DNA from 3 places in the Carnobacterium sp. GW821-FHT04C06 genome. Region 1 is predicted to be linked to each of the others. Evidence: predicted binding sites of a transcription regulator. Region 1 holds the regulator's gene; each other region holds the start of a gene.

The links. Region 1 encodes LexA, which represses DNA repair genes until DNA is damaged. Its sites were predicted from a motif close to CNAACANNTGTTNG; they were not measured.
Region 2: the regulator LexA is predicted to act here: its motif matches at 2,461-2,474, upstream of parE (DNA topoisomerase IV subunit B).
Region 3: the regulator LexA is predicted to act here: its motif matches at 2,090-2,103, upstream of AC07SW_RS06550 (ATP-dependent DNA helicase).

What each region holds. Positions count from the first base shown of each region.
Region 1 is NZ_JBWKTN010000005.1:99,764-104,589, forward strand. It holds gene tkt (transketolase) at 1-579, opposite strand, end outside; gene AC07SW_RS09900 (DUF896 family protein) at 739-978, opposite strand; gene lexA (transcriptional repressor LexA) at 1,195-1,818, shown strand; gene AC07SW_RS09910 (hypothetical protein) at 1,942-2,241, shown strand; gene AC07SW_RS09915 (adenine phosphoribosyltransferase) at 2,293-2,805, opposite strand; gene recJ (single-stranded-DNA-specific exonuclease RecJ) at 2,828-4,826, opposite strand, start outside.
Region 2 is NZ_JBWKTN010000001.1:135,926-140,751, reverse strand. It holds gene codY (GTP-sensing pleiotropic transcriptional regulator CodY) at 1-539, shown strand, start outside; gene AC07SW_RS00645 (aldose 1-epimerase family protein) at 674-1,552, shown strand; gene plsY (glycerol-3-phosphate 1-O-acyltransferase PlsY) at 1,601-2,209, opposite strand; gene parE (DNA topoisomerase IV subunit B) at 2,597-4,624, shown strand; gene parC (DNA topoisomerase IV subunit A) at 4,614-4,826, shown strand, end outside.
Region 3 is NZ_JBWKTN010000003.1:246,502-251,327, forward strand. It holds gene AC07SW_RS06550 (ATP-dependent DNA helicase) at 1-2,052, opposite strand, end outside; gene rplL (50S ribosomal protein L7/L12) at 2,280-2,645, opposite strand; gene rplJ (50S ribosomal protein L10) at 2,717-3,217, opposite strand; ribosomal protein L10 leader region at 3,353-3,482, opposite strand; gene rplA (50S ribosomal protein L1) at 3,535-4,224, opposite strand; gene rplK (50S ribosomal protein L11) at 4,332-4,757, opposite strand.

The DNA of each region.
Region 1 (4,826 bases):
ACCATCTAATGAAATATCATTTGAATCATATAATACCACAAGTTTGCCTAGCTCTAAATGACCTGCTAAACTTGCTGCTTCAGCTGATACGCCTTCCATTAAATCTCCATCACCACATAAAGCATAGGTATAATGATCAACGATTTGATGATTTTCTTTATTATACGTTGCCGCTAGATGGGCTTCTGCCATTGCCATTCCGACACTATTTGCAATTCCTTGTCCAAGAGGACCTGTTGTTGCTTCAACACCATCTGTATGATGTACTTCTGGATGACCAGGGGTTAAGCTATCCCATTGACGGAAATTTTTCAAATCCTCCATTGATAGTTTGTAACCTGATAAATGTAACAAACTATATAATAGCATTGAACCATGTCCTGCTGAAAGTACAAAGCGATCGCGATTTACCCATGATGAGTTGCTTGGGTTTACGTTTAAATGTTTTGTCCATAGCGTGTACGCCATTGGAGCAGCCCCCATTGGTAAACCTGGGTGTCCTGAGTTTGCTTTTTGAATCGCATCCATACTTAGTGTTCTAATCGTGTTTACTGCAAGTTGGTCAGTTGTATCGAACAATTAAATCATCCTTTCAGTTTTAATATCTCTATTTTACTGTTTTAAATCGTTTTACGCAACGCTTTCATAGAATTATTGTATTTATTTTAACGATTAAACGCCAAATTTTAACAATTGATAAAGCGTTTTCTACTTATATGTCTCATTTCCTTCTTATTTTTAGCGGTCGTGTAATCCTTTTTCTTTTTGAATTTGCTTTAACTTTTCAGGAGTAACGTCTGTCCCATCATTGTCGACAACTTTCATTCCTTCGATATGATTTCTCATTCCACCGCGGAAAGCTTGTAAATATTCTTCTCTTAATTCTTTTTGTTCTTGTTGCTCTGATAAGCTGAGGGTTTCGCTCTTAGACTTATTGGCTAGCTCGTTAATTCGGGCTATTTTTTCTTTAGATAGCATTTAATTCACTCCATCTCGTTTCATTTGACCTCTTAACTATATCAAAAATTAAGCTGAAAATATATCCATTTGCCTAAAAATTAGTTTATTCTTACAAAGCTTTCAAGACACTAGGAATAGAAATTTAATTTTCACCGAACATCTGTTTGAATTCTGTGATTATTTATGGTATTCTATAGTTAAGAAAATTGATAAAGAAACGAGGTGCATTTAATCATGCGTAAAACTCCAGAATCTAGACAAATTGAAGTATTACAGTACATACATGAACAAGTTCAACTAAAAGGGTATCCCCCAACTGTTCGTGAGATTGGTACTGCTGTATCTCTTTCTTCAACGTCAACGGTACATGGCCACTTATCACGTTTAGAAAAAAACGGCTTTATTCAACGAGATCCTAGTAAACCTCGTGCTATTGAGTTAACTGCACTTGGATTGTCTAAACTTGGTGTCCCAATGGATAAGATTCCCCTTCTAGGAACCGTTACAGCTGGTGAACCGATATTAGCAGTTGAAGAAGCCACTGATTATTTCCCACTACCTCCTCATCTGCAATATGCAAATGAAGCGTTGTTCATGCTAACTATTCGTGGTGAAAGTATGATCAATTGTGGAATTTTAGATGGCGATGCTGTAATTGTTCGCAAACAATCAAATGCTGATAATGGCGATATCGTGATTGCTATGACAAGTGAAGATGAAGCAACTTGTAAACGATTCTTCAAAGAAAAAGATCATTACCGCTTGCAACCTGAAAACGATGGAATGGATCCGATTATTCTTAGTGAAGTAACCATTCTTGGAAAAGTTGTTGGATTATACCGGAGTCACATTTTTTAAGACTTTCAGAGTTTCCTTTATTAGGAAGCTCTTTTTTAATGCTTTTTAGTTGTCTCTACAAATAATTGTGCTAAACTTTGTATATAAGGCTTTTTTTATTCTCACATAAGGAGGTTAAGTGAAATGGTTGCATTATTGTTTTATTGGTTTAGCTTATTGATTCAAGTTGCTTGGATTCTTTTAAGTGTTGGTCTTTCCGTTATGTACTTACGCAATAAAGAAAATGGAAATTTATGGGCATTTGCTGTTTTGAATATTCTTTCAATTATTTATAGTGGCATTGTCATCTGGATTTATAACACTTGGGATTTCGGCATTCAAACATCTAATTGGTTTGCAATTATCGTTGGTATTTTAGTTGTTTTAACGATTATCGAGTTTGTCCTAGGACGCTCTCCTAAAAATCCAAAATCAATCGCATAAAAAGAATCCCCTTCAGGTTAGAATCAATCTAACTTGAGGGGGATTTTTATTTTAGTAGTCCATTAAAGTGAAGATATCGTATCCTTCAATTTGAGCACGACCATTTAAATCTGTTAATTCGATTAAGAAAGCTGTTCCTACAACAATTCCACCTAATTTTTCGATTAATTGAATCGTCGCTGCAATGGTTCCACCGGTTGCTAGTAAATCATCACAAACCATCACTTTTTGACCTGGTTTGATAGCGTCTTTGTGAATTTGCAAAACATCTGATCCATACTCTAAACCATAGCTAACTTCAACTGTTTCTCTTGGCAGTTTGCCTTTTTTACGAGCAGGAGCAAAACCGATTCCTAATTCATAGGCCACTGGGCAACCTACAATAAATCCACGAGCTTCTGGTCCAACGATCATTTCAACGCCTTTGTCTTTTGCGTATTTTGCAATTTCGTTAGTTGCATAACGATAAGCTTCTCCGTCTGCCATTAAGGGTGAAATGTCACGGAAAATAATTCCTTTTTCAGGGAAGTCTTTTACATCTGCAATATATTGTTTTAAATCCATCTATAAATCCTCCATTCAAATTTTACGAGGCTTCATTAATTTGTTGTTTTAACCAGATTTCTAATTCTGCAAAATGGCTGTACAGCAAGATTTTTTCGGCTTCTATTTGATTTAGTCGTTTTTGGTAATTTTCTGCATCAGACAACTCTTTTTTTGGAGCATCTTTGACATAGTTCATTACGCCATTGTCTATTGTAACAAATCCTAGTTCAAAAAACACGTTAATCATGAAAATTAATAAGTTATCTTTGATTTTTAGATAATTTGCTAAAATAGACAGCTTATGTCGAATATCAACATCTTTGTGTGTGGCTACGAATTTAAATAATTCTCCAAATTGTGTTCGGCTTGGCATCCCATTTAGGTAACTTTCTGATTCACTAAAAAAGGCAGTAACTAACTTTTCTGGTGTATTTCCCCGAATCGTTGACGAAATCCATTCTAATTCGTTTGGACAATCGATAAATACAAAGGTTGAATGTTGCGTTTTAAAAGCTTCAGCATCTTCTTTGGACTCAATCAAAACACTTTCACTGCCCATTGGAACTTTATCATTATGAGTTTGGTAGCTTTTCTTATTATAAAATAGATAACAAGCTGCGCCTTGTACCCAAAGACCTGCTGCTAAATTGCTCCCTCTCAAATCAACAACTTGAAGTCCGTCCATTGCAATATCTTCAAGCATCAACTGAGGCTTACGGTTGCCATTCCATTCATTTATAGAAAGCTTCCCTACCAATGACACTTCCGAATGGTTATTAATTTCATCAGCAACTGTGCCTAATTGAAATCCAATCACGTCTAAATTCACATTGTTTTTTGTTGCTTTGAGTTTTAAATGGGCATTGTTGCCACCAATTTTACGTATATCTTCTGCCTGAACATGTTCAAGTAAGAAAACAGGCTTTGGATTGTCTGTACCAAATGGCGCTAAACTAGCCAATTCTTCAATCGTTGCAACGGTGATATCTGTTAATTCAATCGTTTCATCAATTACTAGTTCTTCATTCAAGTTTCCGACTAAATCATGCGTTAACGCATACTGATTTAGTTGTGTTTGTAAGGTCTCAATATGTTCAATTGGCAGTGTTAGACCTGCTGCCATATGATGTCCACCAAAATGGGTGGTTAAATCTCGGACTTCATTAATTGCATCATACAAGTTATACGCGCTAATGCTCCGTCCAGAACCTTTAGCGATTCCATTTTCAGTGTCAATATTCAACACAAGTGCGGGTTTTCCTGTGGCACCAACAATTTTACTTGCAACAATTCCAAGTACACCTTCGTGCCAATCGGACTTCGCTAATAAATACACAGGCGGTGTTTCTTTCATTTCTGCAATCATTTGGAAGGCTTCTTCTGTAATTTTTGCCACAAAGGCTTGACGCTCTTCATTTTTTGTATTAATAAAGGTTGCAAGCTCGATTGCTTCTTCTTCATCAAAGGTCGTTAATAAAGCAACTGCTGGCCCTGCTTCACCTAAACGACCGACAGCATTTAGACGAGGCGCGATGGTAAAGCCAATCGTTTCTTCTGTAATGGTCTCTTTTTCTATTCCTGCAACTTTTGCTAATGCTAAAAAACCTAATCGTTCAGAAACTTTTAACATTTCTAGCCCTAAAATCACTAACGCTCGGTTCTCATCCGTCAATGAAACTAGATCAGCAATAGTTCCAATCGCTACTAGATCTACTAGTTCAGTTGGAAATTCGCCTAATAATGCGGTTGCTAGTTTGAAGGCAACACCTACTCCAGCTAATTCACCAAAAGGATACGCTCCTTGTGGATGTTTTGGATGAACAATTGCATATGCCTCTGGCAAAATCTCTGGCATTTCATGGTGATCCGTTACAATCACATCAATTCCTAATTCCTTAGCTTTAGCAATTGCTTCGTGACCTGAAACCCCATTGTCACACGTCACAATCAATTCCGCTCCCTCTTCAATCAATCTTTCAAAAGCTTGGACATTCGGTCCATAACCATCTGTAAATCGATTTGGAATATAGAAATCTACT
Region 2 (4,826 bases), on a different contig from region 1:
GTATTACTGAAACAAAATCGAATATAGGTGTAGAAAGTGACTATACAGCTTTTCCAATTGAAAATCGTGACCTATTTGCTGAAGGGCTAACAACGATTGTCCCCATTCGTGCTGCTGGCGAACGATTAGGAACGATTATATTAGCACGTTTGCATTCGGCGTTTGATGATGGAGATTTAATTTTAGCAGAATACAGTGCAACTGTGGTGGGAATGGAAATTTTATACCACAAATCAAATCAAATCGAAGAAGAAACAAGAAGTTTGGCGATTGTTCAAATGGCGATTAAAACACTTTCTTATAGTGAACTAAAAGCCGTTAAAGCCATATTTAATGAACTAGATGGCTTAGAAGGACGTCTAACGGCATCTAGTATTGCTGATAAAATTGGCATCACTCGTTCAGTTATTGTTAACGCATTAAGAAAACTTGAATCAGGTGGGATTATTGAATCTCGTTCACTTGGAATGAAAGGGACCTATATTCGGGTAAATAATCCAAAATTTATAGAAGCCCTTGCTAAAGAATCTGTTTATTAAACAAAAATGATTTCGATAAAGTTTATCGAAATCATTTTTTATTTAAATTTACCTAAAAGCTGAAAATGGTTTCAAATAAAGAGTTAAACTATGATATAATCAATTTTATTGAATGCATTAAAAGGAGGGAAAGGATTATGATCAAACTTGAAAATGATACATTAACCGTTACTATTTTAACTAAAGGCGCAGAACTTACCAGTATTAAAAGAAAAGACAACAAGATTGAGTATTTATGGCAAGCAGATCCCAAATACTGGGGGAGACATGCTCCTGTTCTTTTCCCATTTGTCGGACGTTTAAAAGAAGACCGCTACGAAGTGGCTGGAAAAACATACCCAATGGGTCAGCACGGATTTGCACGAGATTGTGAATTTGAAATAATGCATCAAACAGATAGCACCGTGACATTGAAATTATCAGATAGTCCAAGTACTAAAGAGCGCTACCCATATGCGTTTCATTTGCTGATTACGTATACTTTAACTGGGAATACTGTGACAACAGCCTATCATGTTGAAAATCCAGCTTCTGATGAGCCACTTTATTTTTCAATTGGCGCACACCCTGGATTTAATATTCCGTTGACAACTGATACGACGTTTGAAGACTACTATTTTTCTTTTTCACCAAGAAAAACCAGAACAACGATTCCGTTGTCAGGAGCGTATTTAAATACACCATGTAAAACATTGGCTCAAACAAATACAGATATTGCTTTGACCCGTAGTTTATTCGATAATGATGCAATGATTTATGAAACGAAAGGTGAAAATATTTTTACCATTAAATCTGAAAAAACAGAACATTCTGTAGCTGTTCGATTCGTTGACTTTCCGTATGTGGGCATTTGGTCGCCACCCCAAACGGACGCTCCTTTTGTTTGCATCGAACCATGGTTTGGAATTGCAGATGATATGAATGCTACCGGCAAGATTGAAGAAAAATTAGGTATTCAAACATTGGCCCCTCAAAAATCATTTGAAGCAGCTTTTGAAATAACTGTAAATTAATAAAAAACCTCTTATGGATTGAATTGTTCAATCCATAAGAGGTTTTTGCTAGTTTTTAGTTGTTTTCTTATAGCCTAAGCCAAAAGGTACTTTATTTTCAGTGCCATTTTTAATGCGCTTAATATTGTCTTTATGACGATACGTAATGAAAAATAATAAAATAAAAGCAATGGTTGTTAAAATCCAATCGTGATATACGAGACTAAGTGGGGCAATAATCAACATTCCTAACATACTTGATAGGCTCACCATTCGAGTCAGGTAAATCAGTGTGACAAATAGGCAAGCGCAGATAATGAAATATTGTGGATTATAAGCTAGCAATGTCCCAGCACTTGTCGCAACGGCTTTGCCACCTTTAAATTCAGCAAAAATTGGAAATGTATGACCAATAATGGCGCCTAGTCCAATAATCAATGGGTTAATGTCACTATGAAAGAAATAAGGCAAACTTGCAGCCAACGTTCCTTTTAAAATATCCATCGCTAAAACAATGGTTCCAGCTGTTTTTCCTAAAACACGGTACGTATTCGTTGTTCCAGAATTGCCACTACCAAATTGGCGAATGTCTTTTTTATAAAATAATTTTCCAATCCAGACACCAGACGGAATCGATCCTAATAAATAGGCGATAACAAACATAATTATGATTTTCAGCAAATGAATTCGCTCCTTATAACTTCAAAATATCCTTCACTCGCAATATTTTAGCATTTTAGCGTAGTCTTTACTAGTTAAATTACTGAAATTCACGATTTAGATTTGCTTTTTTCAAAAGAATGCGTTAGATTAAAGAAGCAGTTCATGTTAGATGAACGTATAAAAACACTGTGCTTTAACCTTATTTAGTAATGTGAATTTAAATCAAATTACATAAAAACTGAAAATAAAAGTTTTCTCAAATAAAGCGAACGTATTTTCGATAGTTTAGTAAAAAAGATGATTTTCGCTTTCCATTACTTGAAAGATAGAGTATCATTGTGTAGATGCGCCAGTTATACAAGTAATATGCGCCTATTTTCTATGGTCTAAGGAGTTTTGAGAATGCCAAAAAAAATAAATATGGAATACAACGATGAAGCAATCCAAGTTCTAGAAGGACTGGAAGCTGTCAGAAAACGCCCAGGAATGTACATCGGTTCAACCGATAGTAGAGGGTTGCATCACTTAGTCTATGAAATTGTAGACAATTCAGTAGACGAAGCTTTATCCGGTTATGGAACTGAAATCACTGTAACTTTACACAAGGATAATAGTGTAAGCGTTAAGGATAATGGACGTGGGATGCCAGTTGGGATGCATGCTTCAGGAATTCCAACCGTACAAGTAATCTTTACTGTGTTACATGCGGGAGGAAAGTTTGGACAAGGTGGTTATAAAACGTCAGGTGGACTTCACGGTGTTGGTGCCAGCGTTGTAAATGCTCTATCAGAATGGCTAACTGTTACCATCGTTCGTGATGGTGTAATGTATCAACAAAAATTTAAAAATGGCGGAATTCCCGCTGATACATTAAAAAAAGTTAAAACCACAAAAGAAAAAAATGGAACAATCGTGCACTTTAAACCAGATGAAACTATTTTCTCGACAGTTAAGTATTCATACGATATTTTATCTGAACGTTTAAGAGAATCTGCTTTCTTATTAAAGGGTTTAAAAATTGAGCTAATTGATGAGCGAACTGAAAAACAAGAGATTTTCCATTACGAAGAAGGCATCAAAGAATTTGTTGAGTATTTAAATGAAGAAAAAGATACATTAAATCCAGTTGCTTATTTTTCTGGCGAAAACAACCAAATCGAAGTTGAATTTGCTTTTCAATACAATGATGGCTATTCAGAAAATATCTTGTCCTTCGTTAATAATGTGCGAACAAAAGATGGTGGTACACACGAATCGGGTATGAAAGCGTCTTTAACAAAAGCCTTTAATGAATATGCTCGCAAAGTAAGTTTATTAAAAGAAAAAGATAAAAATTTAGAAGGAAGCGACTTTAGAGAAGGATTAGCTGCAATCATTTCTGTGCGTATCCCTGAAGATCTTCTTCAATTTGAAGGACAAACAAAGGGCAAGCTAGGTACTCCGCAAGCTAGAGCTGCTGTTGATGCTGTTATTGGGGAACAACTTGGTTTCTATTTAATTGAAAATGGCGAAGTCAGTCAAATGTTGGTTCGTAAAGCCATTAAGGCGAGAGAAGCTAGAGACGCGGCTAGAAAAGCCAGAGAAGAAAGTCGTAACGGGAAAAAACGTAAAAAGAATGAATCGCTTTTATCAGGGAAATTAACGCCTGCACAAAGCAAAAATCCAAAACGGAATGAAATCTATCTAGTCGAAGGAGATTCAGCCGGAGGTTCTGCTAAACAAGGCCGTGATCGTAAATTTCAAGCGATTTTACCTTTACGCGGAAAAGTAATTAATACAGAAAAAGCGAAGCTACAAGATATTCTAAAAAATGAAGAAATCAATACCATGATTTATACAATCGGTGCAGGTGTTGGTCCTGAATTTGATTTAGCAGACTGTAACTATGACAAAGTCATCATTATGACTGATGCGGATACCGATGGTGCCCATATTCAAGTGCTGTTATTGACATTCTTTTATCGTTATATGAAACCGTTGATTGAAGCTGGAAAAGTCTATATCGCATTACCGCCTTTATACAAATTGTCAAAAGGAACCGGTAAAAAAGAAGTGATTGAATACGCTTGGACAGATGAAGAATTAGAAGCTAAAACAAAAACCTTTGGTAAAGGATATATTTTACAACGTTACAAAGGACTTGGTGAAATGAACGCCGACCAATTATGGGAAACGACGATGGATCCAGAAACAAGAACTTTAATTCGTGTTCGAATTGACGATGCTGCTCAAGCAGAACGTCGTGTTTCCACCTTGATGGGAGACAAAGTAGAACCACGTCGTAAGTGGATTGAATCCCACGTTGAATTCTCATTAGAAGAAGGCGGAAGTATCTTAGAAAATAATCAAATGATGGATTCACTTGAACCGGAAATTGAGCAAGTTGAATTATTAGATGAGCTAGAAGGAAGTGGCGAAAATGGAGATTAGATCGGATATTCAGGAATTAACCCTGGAAGAAGTGATGGGGGATCGTTTTGGTAGGTACTCTAAATATATTATCCAAGAACGTGCACTCCCAGACATTCGTGACGGTTTAAAACCCGTTCAAAGACGAATTTTATACGCGATGAATGTTGAAGGCAATACTGCAGAAAAAGGGTTTAGAAAATCTGCTAAAACAGTCGGAAAT
Region 3 (4,826 bases), on a different contig from region 1:
AACTATAGCCACACCAATAAGACGTTCCCCTTTTAAATCGATTCCTTCTGAAAAAATGCCTCCTAGTACACAAAAACCAACTAAATTCGATTCTGGCCTATTCTTAAACTTCTGTAAAAACAATTCACGTTGCTGTTCATCCATAACCCTTCCTTGAACCACCGTTTCTACTGTCGGATTCTTTTCGACAAACTCTTGATAAATCGATTCCAAATATTGATAAGAAGGAAAAAAGAATAAATAATTGCCTTTTTTTTGAGTAACCATTGTAGTCAAAGCGTTGGCAATCGGTTGGTGGCTGGCTTGACGCACTTGGTAACGAGTATCAATGTAATTTGCAATTACTAACAATTGATGTTCTTGCTTAAATGGTGAAGGCAATTGATACATTAAAGGCTTTTCTTTCCCTCCTAGTAATTGCGCGAAATAGTTGATTGGAGACAGTGTGGCGGAAAATAAAACTGATGCTTTTCCACGTTTCAATGTTTGATTAATTAAAAAAGAGGGATTTAAACAGAATTGCTTAATAGTGATATCCTTCCCTACTAAATGAACATAGGTTACGTATCGTTCATCATAAAATTCTGAAATTTTCAAGTAGGTTAGTGCTTCAAAATAAAGCTCTAACATTTTCGAATGACTACTCGCTTGTTGATTCACCAGCAACCATTCTTTTGTGTTCTCAGTAAATTTAACTACATGTTTTAAAAATAAATCCGCTGGTTCACTTTGAGTCATAAACTCCACTTCGCCACAGTTGGTTCTAAAACTTTTAAAATCTTTTATTAAACGGTTCATCACACGTCGTTGCTTTTGATCTTCTTTCAACAACTCCCTGTATATCGTTATTATTTTTTGTTCCGATAAGCTTGCAGAGAACATCTCTCGTGAACGATCAACTAAGTTATGGACTTCGTCAATCAAAAATACATACTCATTCTTTTCATCGTTAAAAAATCGCTTCAAATACACAATCGGATCAAACAAATAATTGTAATCACAAATAATTATGTCACACCATAAGCTAATATCTAAAGATAATTCAAATGGACATAGTGTATATTTTCTAGCATAACTTTCCACAATCTCTCTTGTAAAATGATTTTCTTGCTGTAGCAATTCAAATAACGCTTCATTCAAACGATCATAATAGCCTCTTGCAAATATACAGTGCTTCGGATCACATTTACGTTCATCTAAAAAACAAATTTTATCTTTAGCCGTTAACGTAACGCTCTTTAGTTTTGCTCCATTTCGTTCCATTTGTTCGACTGCATCTTCTGCTACTTGACGTGTAACGGTTTTAGCTGTTAAATAGAATAATTTTTCAGCTTTCTCTTCTCCAATCGATTTCACCGCTGGAAATAAAGTAGACATTGTTTTGCCAATTCCAGTTGGCGCTTCACAGTATAAATTTTGTTCAGTTAAAATTGTTTTATACACCGCAACAGCAAGTTCTCTTTGTCCTGAGCGGTAATCACCATAAGGAAAGTCAAGTTGTTTAAGTGTTTGATTGCGCAAAATACGCCAATTGTCATTAAAAATGACCCATTTTTCATATTGTTCCACTAAATGATTAAAAAAAGAAGTCAATTCAGTGATGGATACTTTTTTTCTAGTTCGAGTTATTTTTTCATTTAATGTTTCATAGTATGTTAACTGCAATTCAATCTCTGCTAATTCTTTTTCCACAGCTAGCATATAGCCGTAACACATAAGTTGTCCCCAAAACCGTTCAAGCGTATTATCAGGTAATAAATCAAAGTCTATTTCAGAGGTTTTAATTTCATCGACCCAATATTTCCCACTTTTTTCTTCGACAACGCCATCCGCTCGTCCTTCGATGGAGTAATTCCGCTGATTTATTAACAGCTCTTTTTTTAAGAACACTTCTTTTTGATAGTTATCCCCAGCTTCTTTTTGGATTTTCTGATGAAGCTTTGTTCCCTCGATTGCAGTATGCGCAGAACCTGTATAACGTTCATCAATACTACCTTTTTTCAATACAAACTCTACTAATTTCCTAACAGATAACCGATTGTTTTGATTCATACGCACCCTACTCTCTTTATGTAACTCTCCACATTATAGAACATACATTCGAAAAAAGACAGACTTATCCACAAAAAATGACTTGTTTTTCTTTACTGTGGATGAATAGCAAGTTAGAATCCGGAAAAAAGTTTTCCACAACTGAATAACTTTTTGATTGCATCTTATTTATCCACAAAAAAAAGACACACAGTAAACTGCGTGTCTTCTTCTATCATTAAAAATGATTATTTAACTTCTACAGAAGCTCCAACTTCTTCAAGTTGTGCTTTCATAGCTTCAGCGTCATCTTTAGATACGCCTTCTTTAAGTGCTGTAGGAGCTCCGTCAACTAATGCTTTAGCTTCTTTAAGACCTAAGCCAGTAGCTTCGCGAACTACTTTGATTACTTTAATTTTTTGATCTCCAGCAGAAGTTAATTCTACTGTAAATTCAGTTTGTTCTGCTGCTGCAGGACCTGCAACACCAGCAGCTGCTACAGGAGCAGCTGCTGTAACGCCAAATTCTTCTTCGATTGCTTTTACTAAGTCGTTTAATTCTAATACTGTTGCTTCTTTCACATCAGCAATGATTTGTTCAATGTTTAATGCCATTGTTAATTTCCTCCATTATTGGGTATATTTTTAGATTGCTTGTTTTGTTTCAAAAAAATTGTAACTCGTAATTAAGCCACTTCTTCTTTTGAATCTGCCACTGCTTTGAAAGCAAGTGCAGTATTTCTGACTGGTGCTTGTAGTACTGAAAGTAACATAGATAACAAACCTTCGCGATTTGGAAGTTTTGCAAGAGCTTCGATTTCTTCTTTTGAAGAAACTTTACCTTCAATAACGCCAGCTTTAATCTCTAATGCTTCAGCTTTTTCAGCAAATTCATTGATGATTTTTGCAGGTGCAATAACATCTTCATTACTGAATGCGATAGCAGTAGGACCTTTAAAGATATCTCCTAAACCAGATAAACCAGCTGCTTCAGCTGAACGGCTAAGAATAGAGTTTTTAATAACTTTCATCTCAACACCAGCATCACGTAATTGTTTACGTAATTCTGTAACTTCTTCAACAGTTAATCCGCGATAGTCAACAATGACGATTGAAGCTGCTGCTTCAAATTTCTTTGTTACGTCTTCAACGATTACTTGTTTTGTAGCGATTGCTGCTTGACTCATGTGTAAGTTTCACCTCCTGATAGATTGTCTGGGGATTTAAAAATAAGAACTATAAAAATCGTCTTAAGACCACTTCTATAAGACTCATTTTTCACTTCTTTACCTACTCTGGCTTGCAAAACAAGTCATTATAGTCAAGAAAAGCAAAAAGCCCCATGTCACCTTAGACATAGAGGGATTATTGTATGTTTGCACATAGTATGATCCTCGGTAGGAAATTAAGACTTGCGTCACCTACTGTCTTCGGTAAATATTTATTAACCTAGATGATTGTAACAAGTACAATCATCTAGGTCAAGTAAAATTTTAATTAGTGATTATAAAGAACTTTGGTCAACTTTTACGCCAGGACCAAAAGTTGTTGTTACAGTAATGTTTTTGATGTATTGACCTTTAGCTGAAGAAGGTTTAACTTTCAACATTGTATCGTTGATTGTTTTAAAGTTTTCAATTAATTTGTCAGTACTAAACGATACTTTACCAATTGGAGCTTGTACATTACCAGCTTTATCAACGCGGTAAGTTACTTTACCAGCTTTGATTTCGTTAACTGCTTTTGTAACGTCCATTGTAACAGTACCAGTTTTAGGGTTAGGCATTAATCCTTTAGGTCCTAGAACACGTCCTAGACGACCAACTTCACCCATCATATCTGGAGTAGCAACGATTACGTCGAAATCGAACCAACCGCCACTGATTTTTTGAACAAGATCAGATTCACCTACGTAATCTGCGCCTGCTGCTTCTGCTTCTTTAGCTTTTTCGCCTTTAGCAAATACTAAAACGCGTTGTGTTTTACCTGTTCCATTTGGAAGAACAACTGCCCCACGAATTTGTTGGTCAGCTTTCTTAGGGTCAACACCAAGTCTATAAGCGACTTCTACTGTTGCATCAAATTTAGCAAAATCGATTTCTTTTACTAAAGCAACTGCTTCTTCTACTGAATAAGCTTTTGTAACATCAACTTGCTTAAGGGCAGTTTGATATTGTTTGCTTTTTTTAGCCATGTTCTTTTTCCTCCTTGATTGTGGTTATAACGGTTTTACCTCCCACTTAATCCTCAAAGCTAATAAATTAACTTATGAGTCGATACGTAAGAAGCGGTTAATGAAGATTAATCTTCGATTGTGATCCCCATGCTTCTTGCAGTACCTTCGACCATACGCATTGCAGATTCAACATTTGCAGCGTTTAAGTCAGGCATTTTTGTTTCAGCGATTTCTCTAACTTTATCGCGTTTAACTGTCGCAACTTTTTTAGTGTTTGGTTCGCCTGAACCAGATTCAATACCAGCAGCTTTTTTAAGTAAAACAGCAGCAGGTGGTGTTTTTGTAATAAATGTAAATGAACGATCTTCATATACAGAGATTACTACTGGAATGATTAGTCCAGCTTGATCAGCAGTACGAGCATTGAATTCTTTACAGAATCCCATGATGTTTACTTGTGCTTGACCTAATGCAGGTCCTACCGGTGGAGCTGGATTTGCTTTTCCTGCAGGAATTTGCAATTTAACTAATTTAACAACTTTTTTAGCCACGAGACATACCTCCTTGATTGAGTCCGTGATGTGGTTAATGGGGTTAATATTTCCCCTCCCACTTTCTTA